2 regions of the Thermus sp. FJN-A genome follow, and region 2 is predicted to be linked to the other one. Evidence: riboswitches for the same ligand, from Rfam matches in the RefSeq annotation. Region 2 holds a riboswitch; the other holds the start of a gene.
The links. Region 2 has a riboswitch for thiamine pyrophosphate ahead of ACYQ0J_RS09580 (thiamine ABC transporter substrate-binding protein). Riboswitches for the same ligand answer to the same signal wherever they lie in the genome.

Region 1: it holds a riboswitch for thiamine pyrophosphate, as region 2 does, so the genes downstream of both, thiE (thiamine phosphate synthase) here and ACYQ0J_RS09580 (thiamine ABC transporter substrate-binding protein) in region 2, are expected to answer to the same signal.

Annotation. Positions count from the first base shown of each region.
Region 1 covers NZ_BAAHSC010000169.1:73,318-80,295, forward strand. Annotated here, with positions in the region: gene ACYQ0J_RS04665 (nitrite/sulfite reductase) at 1-1,165, opposite strand, end outside; gene ACYQ0J_RS04670 (hypothetical protein) at 1,231-1,368, opposite strand; TPP riboswitch at 1,428-1,537, shown strand; gene thiE (thiamine phosphate synthase) at 1,607-2,227, shown strand; gene thiS (sulfur carrier protein ThiS) at 2,214-2,408, shown strand; gene ACYQ0J_RS04685 (thiazole synthase) at 2,409-3,218, shown strand; gene ACYQ0J_RS04690 (NAD(P)/FAD-dependent oxidoreductase) at 3,228-4,157, shown strand; gene thiC (phosphomethylpyrimidine synthase ThiC) at 4,154-5,461, shown strand; gene ACYQ0J_RS04700 (MFS transporter) at 5,466-6,773, shown strand; gene thiD (bifunctional hydroxymethylpyrimidine kinase/phosphomethylpyrimidine kinase) at 6,770-6,978, shown strand, end outside.
Region 2 covers NZ_BAAHSC010000194.1:38,144-45,121, reverse strand. Annotated here, with positions in the region: gene rpoC (DNA-directed RNA polymerase subunit beta') at 1-3,312, shown strand, start outside; gene ACYQ0J_RS09595 (fuculose-1-phosphate aldolase) at 3,432-4,010, shown strand; gene ACYQ0J_RS09590 (hypothetical protein) at 4,007-4,246, shown strand; gene ACYQ0J_RS09585 (alpha/beta fold hydrolase) at 4,216-5,070, shown strand; TPP riboswitch at 5,140-5,233, shown strand; gene ACYQ0J_RS09580 (thiamine ABC transporter substrate-binding protein) at 5,255-6,289, shown strand; gene ACYQ0J_RS09575 (ABC transporter permease) at 6,403-6,978, shown strand, end outside.

The sequences.
Region 1 (6,978 bases), on a different contig from region 2:
CGTAAAGCCCCCCTAACGCCTCCTCGGGGACGAAGCGGAGGAGGAGGTTCTGGCTGATGGCGCTCCGGACCTCGGCGGCGTAGGTCTCGGCGATCTCCGCCAGGGCCCTAAGCCCCTCCGGGGTGATGTCCCCCAAGGGGAGGCGGACGATGGCGGTGTAGAAGCCCTCCTGCTTCTGCTTGAAGAGGTTGGTGCGCCGCCAGGCGTCAAACCCCGGGGCGAAGGAGAAGGGCTTTTGGGGCGGGTTGGGAAGCCTCGGGGGTTCGGGTTCTTGGGGAGGGGCCCAGGCCCTTAGGTCCTCCCCGGTGGCGGTGAGCTTCACGATGCGCCTTTCCTCCCGCACCGCCTCCCGGAAGGCGGCGATGCCCCACTTCTTCACCAGGAACTTGAGCCGCGCCTGGGTCAGGACCTTGCGGTTCCCGTAGCGGTCAAAGAGGCGGATGATGGCCAGCATGGTGGGGAGGAGGTCCTCCTCGGGGGTGAAGGGCTCCAAGAGCTCGGCGCTCATGGGGGCGGCCCCCAGGCCCCCCCCCACGTAGATGCGGAAGCCCCGCTTCCCCCCTTCCAGGGCCGCCACCACCCCGATGTCGTGGATGGGGGTGCGGGCGTGGTCCGTGGCGCACCCCTCAAAGGCCACCTTGAACTTGCGGGGGAGGTTCTGCCCCACGGGGTGGCGGAGGAAGTAACGGTAGGCCCTCTCGGCGTAGGGGGTGACGTCAAAGGGCTCCTCGGGGGAGACCCCGGCGTAGGGGCAGCAGGTGATGGCCCGGATGGAGTGGCCGCAGGCCTCCCGGGTGGTGAGGCCCACGGCGTTCACCGCCCTTAGGACCTTGGGCACGTCCCGGCGGTGGACGTGGTGGAGCTGGACCGCCTGGCGGGTGGTCACGTGGGCCAGGCGGTTTTCCGCATAGCGCTCGGCCACATCCGCCAGGACCCTAAGGCCTTCCGGGGTGATCCGCCCCACGGGGAGCTTGATGCGGATCATGTGGTGCTCGGGGCGTCCCCGGATGCCGTAGATGCCGTTCTTGAGGCGGTAGACCCGGAAGTCCTCGGGGTCTTCCTCCCCGGCCTCGAGGCGGGCGATCATGGCCTCCAGGTACCGGATCTCCGCCTCCGCCGCCGGGTCCAGGGGCGTGCCGCTTGCCCTGTCCACAGGCTCTGCCATCCCTCACCTCCGACCCCCGGGGACCGGGGGTTGGAGGGGATGGTATACCATTGAGCCTATGAAAGTCAAGGGTATGAGGCACCCTGGTCCCGGGCCTTCCGGGCGAGGCCGAGGCTGGGGGCGGGAAGGCCCAGGGCGGCCACGACCACCACGCCCAGGTGGAGGCTCCAGAGGAGGCTCGCTAGGGCTAGGTAGGGGCGCATGGGTTCTCCTCCAGTGTAGCCCGTGTTCCCTTTCCTGGGTGGGTGCGTGCTATAGTGGAGGGGCAGGCTAGGGGTGCCCCAATGGAGGGGCTGAGAGCTGGGTTCATCCCAGCAACCCTTGGAACCTGATCCGGGTAATGCCGGCGGAGGGAAGCCTATGCGGAAGACCCCAACCCCCCAAAACCCAACCCCCTTGGGCCGCGTGGGCCTTTCCCGCTGGCCTTAAGGGGGTGAAAGGTTGCTTGGAAGGCTCTACTTGGTGGTGACCCCAAGGCCCGGCTGGTCCTTTGCGGAGACCCTGGAGCGCACGGAAAGGGCCTTGGCGGGCGGCGTGGAGGTCTTGCAGCTTCGGGCCAAGGACTGGGAGGCGCGGCCCACCCTGGCGCTCGGGGAAAGGATGCTCGCCCTCGCCCGGCGCTACGGGGTGCCCTTCTTCCTGAACGACCGCCCCGACCTCGCCGCCCTCCTGGGGGCGGACGGGGTCCACCTAGGGCAGAACGACCTCACGCCCTTGGAGGCGCGGCGCTTCTTTGGGGGGAGGGTGGGCCGCTCCACCCACGCCCCGGAGCAGGCTCTGCGGGCCCTAGAGGAGGGGGTGGACTACCTCTCCGTGGGCCCCGTGTGGGAGACCCCCACGAAGCCGGGCAGGCCCGCGGCGGGGCTCGCTTACGTGCGCTGGGCGGCGGAAAACCTCGGGGAAAAGCCCTGGTACGCCATCGGGGGGATTGACCTCGCCAACCTGGACCGGGTTTTGGAGGCCGGGGCGAGGCGCATCGTGGTGGTCCGGGCCATCCTGGACGCCCCTGACCCCGGGAAGGCGGCCAGGGATTTTCGGGAGAGGCTTTATGGTGTGGCTTAACGGGGAGCCCAAGCCCTTGGAGGGAAGGACCCTCAAGGAGGTCTTAGAGGAGCTCGGCGTGGAGCTTAAAAGGGTCGCCATCCTCCTCAACGAGGAGGCCTTCTCGGGCCTCGAGGCCCCGGACCGGGTCCTGAAGGACGGGGACGTGGTGGAGGTGGTGGCCCTGATGCAGGGAGGCTAGATGGACACCTGGAAGGTGGGTCCCATAGAGCTTAAAAGCCGCCTCATCCTGGGGTCTGGGAAGTACAAGGACTTCGGGGTGATGCGGGAGGCCCTGGCCGCCGCGGGGGCCGAGGTGGTGACGGTTTCCGTGAGGCGGGTGGAGCTCAAGGCCCCGGGGCACGTGGGGCTTTTGGAGGCTTTGCAGGGGGTTAGGCTTCTCCCCAACACCGCCGGGGCCAAAACGGCCGAGGAGGCGGTGCGCCTCGCCCGGCTGGGCCGCCTCCTCACCGGGGAGCGGTGGGTGAAGCTGGAGGTCATCCCCGACCCCACCTACCTCCTCCCCGACCCCCTGGAGACCCTGAGGGCGGCGGAGCTTCTCATCCAGGAGGGTTTCCTCGTTCTCCCCTACATGGGGCCGGACCTGGTCCTGGCCAAAAGGCTCGCCGCCCTGGGCACGGCCACGGTCATGCCCCTTGCCGCCCCCATCGGCTCGGGCTGGGGGGTGAGGACGAGGGCCCTTTTGGAACTCTTCGCCCGGGAGAAGGCCTCCTTGCCCCCTGTGGTGGTGGACGCGGGGCTTGGCCTCCCCTCCCACGCGGCGGAGGTGATGGAGCTCGGCCTGGACGCGGTCTTGGTGAACACCGCCATCGCCGAGGCCAAAGACCCCCCGGCCATGGCCGCGGCCTTCCGGCTTGCGGTGGAGGCGGGGCGGAAGGCCTATCTGGCAGGGCCCATGCGGCCTAGGGAGACGGCGAGCCCCTCGAGCCCGGTGGAAGGGGTGCCTTTTACCCCGACCGGGCTTGCGCCCGGTCGGGGGCCCCAGGAGTGAGGAAGGGCCATGAGGGCGGACGTGGCCGTGGTGGGGGCCGGGATCATCGGGGCCCTCGCCGCCTACGAGCTCGCCAAGCGGGGGGTGGCGGTCCTCCTGCTGGATGCGGAGAAGGAGGGGGCTGCCACCCGGGCGAGCGCGGGGATGCTCGCCCCTTACCCCGAGGGGCTCTCTGGGGAGGTTTTAGAGGCGGCCCTCTTCGGCCTGCAGTACTACCCGGACCTCCTGGAGGAGCTCAAGGCCCGGGGGCTGGAGGTGGAGGCGGGCTTTTCCGGCACCCAGGTGGTGGCCCTTTCCCACGGAGAAGGGGAGGTTTGGGGGGCCCAGGAGCCCTTGTCCTACCCGGTGCGGGGGGGAAGGGGTGCCCGCACCTTTCCCGGGGGGTACGTCCACCCGCAGGTCCTCCGCGAAGCCCTCCTCAGGGTCTTCCAGGCCCTTGGCGGGGAGTACCTGAGGGCCGAGGTGGAGGGGGTGAAGGGGGGAAGGGTCTACTGGGGGGAAGGGGTCCTTAAGGCCCGCTTCGTCCTCCTCTGTGTGGGGGCCTGGGGGGAGCGGTTTGGCCTAAGGGTTAGGCCCCTTAAGGGGGAGGCGTTGCTCCTAGAGGGCGAGGCCCCGCCCGGGCCCCTCTTCGCCGGAGAAGGGTACCTCCTGCCCCGGGAGGGTGGGGTCTACGTGGGGGCCACAGAGAGGGAGGGCTGGGAGGAGGGGGTGGACCTCTTCGGCCTCAGGTGGCTTGCGGACTACGCCCACGAGCGCTTTCCCTCCCTGGAAGGGGCCCGCTTTAGGGGGGTGGTCTGGGGGTATAGGCCTGTGGGGGAGCTTTTCGTGGGCGAGGTGGAAGAAGGCGTGTACGCGGCGGTGGGGCACGGGAGGAACGGGGTCCTCCTGGCCCCTTGGACGGCAAAGAGGCTCTTAAAGCTTTTGGGGGTGGAAGGATGACGCAGCTTGAGGCGGCGAGGAAAGGGAAGATCACCGAGGAGATGGCCTACGTGGCCGAGAAGGAAGGGGTTTCCCCCGAGTTCGTGCGGGGAGGGGTGGCGGCAGGCCGGATCGTCATCCCCAGGAACCCGAACCACGTGACCCTCACCGACTTCAAGGGGATCGGGGAGGGCCTTTCCGTGAAGGTGAACGCCAACCTGGGCACCTCCTACGACTACGTGGACGTGGAGGAGGAGGTGGAGAAGGCCAGGGTGGCCATCCGATACGGGGCGGACACCGTCATGGACCTCTCCACCGGAGGGGACCTCAAGGAGGTCCGCAGGCGCATCCTGGAGGTGGCCACCGTCCCCTTGGGAACCGTGCCCATCTACGAGGCGGAGTTTAGGGCGGCTAAGCGCAAGAACTTCTTTGACATGTCCGCGGACGAGCTCTTCCAGGTGATCGAGGAGCACGGAAAGGAAGGGGTGGATTACATCACGGTGCACGTGGGGGTGACCCTCAAGAACCTCGAGGTCTACCGGCATAGCTCCCGCACCACGGGCATCGTGAGCCGGGGCGGCGGGCTCATGGCTGCCTGGATGCTCCACCGCGGTGAGGAAAACCCCCTCTACGCCCGCTTTGACGACCTCTTGGACATCGCCCGCACCTACGATATGACCCTCTCCCTGGGGGATGGCCTGAGGCCGGGCTCCCTCGCCGACAGCACCGACCGGGCCCAGATCGCAGAGCTTTTGACCATCGGGGAGCTCGTGGAAAGGGCTAGAAGGGCCGGGGTCCAGGCCATGGTGGAAGGTCCCGGGCACATCCCCCTAAACGAGGTGGCCGCCAACGTCCAGATCCAGAAGAAGCTCACCGGGCATGCGCCCTTCTACATCCTGGGAATGCTCCCCGTGGACACTGCCGCCGGGTTTGACCACATCGCCGGGGCCATCGGGGGGGCCTTGGCGGGGTGGTGGGGTGCGGACATGCTCTGCTACCTGACCCCGGCGGAGCACCTGGGCCTGCCCACGCCCGAGCACGTGAAGCAAGGGGTGATCGCCTTTAAAATCGCCGCCCACGCCGCCGACGTGGCCCGGGGGAACAGAAAGGCCCTGGAGAGGAACCGGAGGATGTCCGAGGCCCGCTACCGCCTGGACTGGGAGCGCCAGTTCGCCCTCGCCCTCTTCCCCGAGGAGGCCAGGCGCCTCAAGGAGGAACGGGGCTCCAAGACCAAGGCCTGCAGCATGTGCGGCCCCTTCTGCCCCATGAACCTGGTGGAGGCGGTGCTGAAGGGAGGGGCCCGCATGGAGCTTCCTGTAACCTGAGGCCATGGATCCCATCGCCCGTCTGGAACGCCTGCCCTTGGGCAGGCCCCACTACCGCCTCCTCCTGCTTCTGGGGTTCGGCTGGGCCCTGGACGCCATGGACGTGGGGCTCATCAGCTTCACCCTGCCCGCCCTTTCCCGGGAGTTCGGCCTAAGCCCCGTCCAGGCGGGGCTTTTGGGGAGCGTGGGGCTTTTGGGGATGCTCTTCGGGGCCCTCCTCGGGGGAAGGCTCGCCGACCGGTTCGGCCGGAAGGCGGTGGTGGGGTACAGCCTCTTCCTGGCTGGCCTGGGGAGCTTCCTCACCGCCCTCGCCCCAAGCCTCCCCTGGATCTTCGTTTTCCGCTTCCTCACGGGGCTTGGCCTCGGGGCGGAGCTTCCCGTGGCGGCAAGCCTCATGGGGGAGTTTAGCCCAAAGACCCACCGGGGCCGGATGGTGGTGCTCCTCGAGGCCTTCTGGGCCGTGGGGTGGCTCCTCGCCGCCCTCATGGGCTACCTCCTGGTCCCTTCCTTGGGCTGGCGGGGGGCCTTCCTCGCCGGGGCCCTTCCCGCCCTTTACGCCGCCTACCTGAGGCTTTCCCTCCCCGAGTCCCCCCGCTGGCTCGTGGCCCGGGGGCGGGTGGGGGAGGCCGAGGCCCTGGTGGCCGCTTGGGAAAAGAACCTCCCCGGCCCCCTGCCAGAGCCCACCCCCATCCCCACCCCTCCGCCCAAGCCCCTGCCCTACACCGCCCTCTTCCGGAGGCCCCTCTTGCGGCGCACCGTTTTCCTCGCCCTCGCCTGGTTCGCCCTGAACGCCGGGTACTACGGGGCCTTCATCTGGCTTCCCTCCCTCCTCGTGGCCCAGGGGTACACCCTGGTGCGCTCCCTGGAGTACGTCCTTCTCATCACCCTGGCCCAGGTGCCGGGTTACCTCGCGGCGGCCTTCCTGGTGGAGCGCTTGGGGCGGAGGCCGGTGCTGGTGGGCTTTTTGGCCCTCTCAGCCCTCTTCGCCTTCCTCCTTTCCCAGGCGGGAGGCCCTGGGGAGGTGCTCCTTTATGGGAGCCTCCTCTCCTTCTTCAACCTGGGGGCCTGGGGGGCTATTTACGCCTACACCCCGGAGCTTTTCCCCACGGCCCTTAGGGGAAGCGGGGCGGGCCTGGTGGCGGCGGTGGGCCGGGTGGGGGGGATTCTGGCCCCCTACGCCACCGGGGTCCTCCTCCCCCTTTTGGGCCCCGGCGGGGTCTTGGCCCTCCACGGGGGGCTCCTCTTTCTCGCCGGGGCCTTCGCCTTCGGCGTGGGGGAGGAGACCCGGGGGAAGCCCTTGGAGGAAGGATGAGGGTGGCCCTCACCATTGCGGGCTCGGACTCGGGGGGCGGGGCCGGGGTGCAGGCGGACCTCAAGGTCTTCCTCCGCTTCGGGGTCTACGGGGCGAGCGCCCTCACCCTCATCACCGCCCAGAACACCCTGGGGGTGCAGCGGGTGCACCTCCTCCCCCCCGAGGTGGTCTACGCCCAGATCCAAAGCGTGGCCGAGGACTTCCC
Region 2 (6,978 bases):
CTGGCGGATGGGGGGAGGGTGAAGAGCGAGATCTACGGCCGGGTGGAGGTGGACCTGGTCCGCAACGTGGTGCGGGTGGTGGAGTCTTACGACATCGACGCCCGCATGGGGGCCGAGGCCATCCAGGTCCTGCTGAAGGAGCTGGACCTGGAGAAGCTGGAGGCGGAGCTTCTGGAGGAGATGAAGCACCCCTCCCGGGCCCGCCGGGCCAAGGCCAGGAAGCGCCTCGAGGTGGTGCGGGCCTTCCTGGACTCCGGCAACCGCCCCGAGTGGATGGTGTTGGAGGCGGTGCCCGTCCTGCCCCCCGACCTCCGCCCCATGGTCCAGGTGGACGGGGGCCGCTTCGCCACCAGCGACCTCAACGACCTCTACCGCCGCCTCATCAACCGCAACAACCGCCTCAAGAAGCTCCTGGCCCAGGGGGCCCCGGAGATCATCATCCGCAACGAGAAGCGCATGCTCCAGGAGGCGGTGGATGCGGTGATTGACAACGGCCGCCGGGGGGCCCCCGTCACCAACCCCGGTTCGGAGCGCCCCCTAAGGAGCCTCACCGACATCCTCTCCGGCAAGCAGGGCCGCTTCCGCCAGAACCTCCTGGGCAAGCGGGTGGACTACTCGGGCCGAAGCGTGATCGTGGTGGGGCCCCAGCTCAAGCTCCACCAGTGCGGCCTGCCCAAGCGCATGGCCCTGGAGCTCTTCAAGCCCTTCCTCCTCAAGAAGATGGAGGAGAAGGGCATCGCCCCCAACGTCAAGGCGGCGCGGCGCATGCTGGAGAGGCAGCGGGACATCAAGGACGAGGTGTGGGACGCCCTGGAGGAGGTCATCCACGGCAAGGTGGTCCTCCTGAACCGGGCCCCCACCCTGCACCGGCTGGGGATCCAGGCCTTCCAGCCCGTCCTGGTGGAGGGGCAGTCCATCCAACTCCACCCCCTGGTGTGCGAGGCCTTCAACGCCGACTTCGACGGGGACCAGATGGCGGTGCACGTGCCCCTCTCCTCCTTCGCCCAGGCGGAGGCCCGCGTCCAGATGCTCTCCGCCCACAACCTCCTCTCCCCGGCCTCCGGGGAGCCCCTGGCCAAGCCCAGCCGGGACATCATCCTGGGCCTCTACTACATCACCCAGGTGCGGCGGGAGAAGAAGGGGGCGGGCCTGGAGTTCGCCACCCCGGAGGAGGCCCTGGCCGCCTACGAGCGGGGCGAGGTGGCCCTGAACGCCCCCATCCGGGTGGCGGGCAAGGAGACCAGCGTGGGCCGCCTCAAGTTCGTCTTCGCCAGCCCCGACGAGGCCCTTCTGGCCGTGGCCCACGGGTACCTGGACCTGCAGGACGTGGTCACGGTGCGGTACCTGGGCAAGCGTCTGGAGACGAGCCCGGGCCGGGTGCTCTTCGCCCGCATCGTGGGGGAGGCCGTGGGGGACGAGAAGGTGGCCCAGGAGCTCATCCAGATGGACGTCCCCCAGGAGAAGAACTCCCTCAAGGACCTGGTCTACCAGTCCTTCCTGCGCCTGGGGATCGAGAAGACCGCCCGCCTCCTGGACGCCCTCAAGTACTACGGCTTTACCCTTTCCACCACCAGCGGCATCACCATCGGTATTGACGACGCGGTCATCCCGCCGGAGAAGCAGAGGTTCCTGGAGGAGGCCGACAGGAAGCTCCTGCAGATTGAGCAGGCCTACGAGATGGGCTTCCTCACGGACCGGGAGCGCTACGACCAGGTGATCCAGCTCTGGACGGAGACCACGGAGAAGATCACCCAGGCGGTCTTCAAGAACTTTGAGGAGAACTACCCCTTCAACCCCCTCTACGTGATGGCCCAGTCCGGGGCCCGGGGTAACCCGCAGCAGATCCGCCAGCTCTGTGGCATGCGCGGCCTCATGCAGAAGCCCTCGGGGGAGACCTTCGAGGTGCCCGTGCGCTCCTCCTTCCGCGAGGGTCTCACCGTCTTGGAGTACTTCATCAGTAGCCACGGGGCCCGTAAGGGCGGGGCGGACACCGCCCTCCGCACCGCCGACTCCGGCTACCTCACGCGGAAGCTGGTGGACGTGGCCCACGAGATCGTGGTGCGGGAGGCGGACTGCGGCACCACCAACTTCATCTCCGTGCCCCTCTTCCAGCCCGATGAGGTGACCCGCTCCTTGCGCCTCAGGAAGCGCTCGGACATAGAGTCCGGGCTCTACGGCCGCGTCCTGGCCCGGGAGGTGGAGGTGCTGGGGCAGCGGCTGGAGGAGGGCCGCTACCTCACCCTGGAGGACGTGGCCTTCCTCATCAAGGCGGCGGAGGCGGGGGAGATCCGGGAGGTCCCCGTCCGGAGCCCCCTCACCTGCCAAACCCGGTACGGGGTCTGCCAGAAGTGCTACGGCTACGACCTCTCCATGGCCCGCCCCGTGTCCATCGGGGAGGCGGTGGGGGTGGTGGCGGCGGAGTCCATCGGGGAGCCCGGCACCCAGCTCACCATGCGCACCTTCCACACGGGCGGGGTGGCCACGGGCACCGACATCACCCAGGGTCTGCCCCGCGTGATTGAGCTCTTTGAGGCCCGGCGTCCCAAGGCCAAGGCGGTCATCTCCGAGATCGACGGGGTGGTGCGCATTGAGGAGTCGGAGGACAAGCTCTCCGTCTTTGTGGAGTCCGAGGGCTTCTCCAAGGAGTACAGGCTCCCCAAGGAGGCCCGTTTGGTGGTGAAGGACGGGGATTACGTGGAGGCGGGCCAGCCCTTGACCCGTGGGGCCGTGGACCCCCACCAGCTCCTCGAGGCCCGGGGGCCGGAGGCGGTGGAGCGCTACCTGGTGGACGAGATCCAAAAGGTCTACCGGGCCCAGGGGGTGAAGCTCCACGACAAGCACATTGAGATCGTGGTGCGGCAGATGCTGAAGTACGTGGAGGTCACCGACCCCGGGGAAAGCCGCCTCCTGGAGGGCCAGGTCCTGGAGAAGTGGGACGTGGAAGCCCTGAACGAAAGGCTCATCGCCGAGGGCAAGACCCCCGTGGCCTGGAGGCCCCTCCTCATGGGGGTTACCAAGAGCGCCCTCTCCACCAAGAGCTGGCTCTCCGCGGCCAGCTTCCAGAACACCACCCACGTGCTCACCGAGGCGGCCATCGCCGGGAAGAAGGACGAGCTCATCGGCCTCAAGGAGAACGTCATCCTGGGCCGCCTCATCCCCGCCGGCACGGGCTCGGACTTCGTGCGCTTCACCCAGGTGGTGGACAAGAAGACCTTGAAGGCCATAGAGGAGGCCAGAAAGGAGGCGGTGGAGGCCAAGGAGCCCACCCTGCGCCGGCCCCTGCGCCGGGAGCAGCCGGGGAAGCAGGCGTAAGGCCACCCCGGGCTGGCCTGGGCCCGCATGGGGGCCCAGGCAAAAGGGCCCGGTGGCGCGGCCGCGGCTAAGGGGGTGGGGAGGCCTCCCCGCCCCCTTCCATGGGCCATAATGGACCCATGCAGGCCAGGCTCTACACCGCCTTCCGCCAGGTGGGGGAGGACCTCTTCCAGCAAAGGCTCATCTCCGCCACCGCGGGGAACTTCTCCGTGCGCACCAAGGAGGGCTTTCTCATCACCAAAAGCGGCGTGCAGAAGGCCCGCCTCACCCCGGAGGACCTGGTGGAGGTGCCCCTTTCGGGGCCCGTCCCCCCAGAGGCCAGCGTGGAGAGCGTCATCCACCGGGAGGTCTACCGCAGCACGGGGGCCAGGGCCCTGGTCCACGCCCACCCCCGGGTGGCCGTGGCCCTTTCCCTCTCCCTGAACCGGCTCGTGCCCTTGGACCTCGAGGGCCAGTACTACCTCAAGGAGGTGCCGGTGCTGGCCCCAAAGACCGTCTCCGCCACGGAGGAGGCGGCCTTGGCCGTGGCCGAGGCCCTAAAGGAGCACCGGGCCTGCCTCCTGAGGGGCCACGGGGCCTTCGCCCTGGGGCTCAAGGAACGCCCTGAGGAGGCGCTCTTGGAGGCCTACAGCCTCCTCACCACCTTGGAGGAGAGCGCGGAGATCCTCCTGTACCACCGCCTCTGGGGGGCAGGATGAGGGTGCTCTTCGTGGAGGGGAAGGATAAGGAGGCCCTCCTGGCCCTGGGGAGGAGGCTCCCCCACCCCTGGTGGCTCCTGGAGGGGGAGGGGGTGTGGCTCTTGCAGGTCTTCGGGGCCTCGGAGGAGGCGGAGGCGCAGGCGCGGGGTCTGGGGGGCGTGCGGGTCTGGACCTTCACGCTCCAGGATGGGGTAGTCTATAGGGGATGCGGGAAGAAATCGGCTACATCCCCGTAGGGGAGGCGGAGCTTTACGTGGAGGACGTGGGGGACGAGCGCGCTCCCGCCCTTTTCGTCCTCCACGGGGGGCCCGGGGGCAACGCCTACGCCCTCCGGGAGGGCCTGCAAGACTACCTGGAGGACTTCCGGGTGGTCTACTTTGACCAGCGGGGCTCGGGGCGGAGCCTGGAGCTGCCGGAGGACCCCAGGCTCTTCACCGTGGACGCCTTGGTGGAGGACACCCTGGGCCTGGCCGAGGCCTTGGGGGTGGAGCGGTTCGGCCTCCTGGCCCACGGCTTCGGGGCGGTGGTGGCCCTGGAGCTTCTCCGCCGCGCCCCGGAGGCCGAGGGGGCCATCCTCCTCTCCCCCTGGGTGAGCTTTCCCTGGCTGGCCGCCCGCCTGGCGGAGGCCGCGGGCCTGGTGCCCCTTCCCGACCCCGAGGAAAACCTGAGGGCCGCCCTGGAGCGCGCCGAGCCCAAGGCCCTCTTTGACCGCCTCATGTTCCCCACCCCCCACGGGCGCCTGGAGTACGAGTGGGTGGCGGAGGGTTCGGGCATCCTGGGCTCTGATACCCCCGCCCTGGCCTTCCTGAAAAACGGCCTTTGGCACCTGGACTACACCCCCTACCTTTCCCCTGGCCGCAGGCCGGTGGCGGTGGTGGTGGGCGAGAAGGACGGCACCAGCTACCCCTACGCCGAGGAGGTGGCCGAGCGCCTCAAGGCCCCCATCCACGTGGTCCCAGGGGCCGGGCACTTCCCCTGGATTGACGAGCCGGAGGCCTTTGGCAGGGCCCTGGAGACCGCTCTTGCGACCCTCCTGCCCTCTTGGAAGGGCAAGGCCTAATGCCGGCACGGGGACCCCGGTGGGAGGGCCCGGCGGGTGAGGGGGGTGTAAGCGTTTGTGCTAGGATAGGGGGGTCACCGGGGGTGCCCCACAAGGGGCTGAGAGATACCCTTGGAACCTGATCCGGGTAGTGCCGGCGTAGGGAAGGTGACGGAGGCCCCTCCCGGTGACAAGGAGGGGTTTTATGGTGCGCGCGCTTGCCTTCTCGGTCCTCTTGGCCCTGGCCTTGGCCCAGGAGATCACGGTCCTCACCCATTCCAGCTTTTCCCTGGACAAGAACCTCATCGCCCAGTTTGAGCGGGAGACGGGCCTGAAGCTCCGCTTTCTCAAGGGAGGGGATGCGGGGGAGACCCTAAACCGGGCCATCCTCACCAAGGGGGCTCCCATCGCCGACGTGATCTACGGCTTTGACAACACCTTCCTCTCCCGGGCCCTGGAGGCCGACATCCTCCTCCCCTACCGGAGCCCGGAGATCCCGAACCTCAAGGCCACCCTGCTCCTGGACCCCACCTTCCGGGCCCTCCCCGTGGACTACGGCTGGGTGAGCCTGAACTACGATCGGGCCTTCTTCAAGGAGAGGCCCTTGCCCAAGGCCCCCCAGGACCTGGCCCGGCCCGAGTACGCCAGGCTTCTGGTGGTGCAGAACCCCGCCACCAGCTCGCCCGGGCTCGCCTTCCTGATGGCCACCGTGGCCCGCTTCGGGGAGGACGGCTACCTGGACTTCTGGGCGGCCCTCAGGGACGGGGGGGTACGGGTGGCCAAGGGGTGGAGCGAGGCCTACTACACCCACTTCACCCTCTACAAGGGGGACAGGCCCTTGGTGGTCTCCTACACCACCTCCCCGGCCGCCGAGGTCTACTACTCCGAGGGCAAGTACAAGGAGCCGCCCACGGGCAACCTCTTTCCGGAGCTGGCCTTCTTCCAGGTGGAGTTCGTGGGCGTTCTGAAGGGGACCAAGAACCTGGCGGGGGCCAAGAAGGTGGTGGACTGGTTCCTTTCCCGGCCCGTACAGGAGAACCTGCCCACGGAGATGTGGATGTACCCGGCGAGGAGGGACGCCAGGCTGCCCGAGGTCTTCCGCTTCGCCCCCGAGCCCTTGGGGAGCGTCCGCCTGGACCCCAAGGCCATGGCGCAAAACCGGGAGCGCTGGATTGAGGAGTGGACCAGGGTGGTCCTCCAGGGGCAAAGCCCCGAGGCGGTGCGCCGGGGCCGTCGGTGAGTGGGGCCGCGTGATGCCCTTTTGTCCGGCTTCATCTGCCCTGTGGCCTCCGGAAGTCCCACGGGGCCCTTTCTCCGGGGCCCCCATGCCGGCTTAGGCCGGCATGGGGTGGTATGGTCCGGCTCGCGGGGTTTCCCGTCCTCCTCTTCCTGGCCTTCGCCCTCTTCTACCCCCTCGGGCGCATCCTGGCCCTGGGGGTGGGGGAGGGGTTGGCCAGGGCCCTGACCAACCCCTACTACTGGGGGCGCTACCTGTGGAGCCTGGAGTACGGCCTTCTTTCCGCCCTCCTCACCCTCCTCTTGGCCCTCCCCCTGGCCTTCCTCTTCCGGAGGCGGTTTCCCATGAGGGAGGCCCTGCTCGCCCTTTCCCTCCTGCCCTTCGTCCTCCCCACCCCGGTGGTGGCCCTGGGGTTTTTGGCCCTCCTCGGCCCCAGGGGGGCTTTGGGGGTGGACCTCTACGGCACCAAGACCCTCCTCCTCCTGGCCGCCGTCTTTTACAACCTGGGGCTTGCCCTGAGGATCCTGCTTCCCGTGGCGGTGCGCCTGGAGGGCCCCGTGCGGGCGGCCAGGGTCCTGGGGGCTACCCCCTGGCGGGCCCTCCTGCGGGTGGGGCTTCCCCTCCTCCTCCCCGCCCTGGCCTCCGCGGGGCTTCTCGTCTTCCTCTACGCCTTCTCCGCCTTCGGGGTGCCC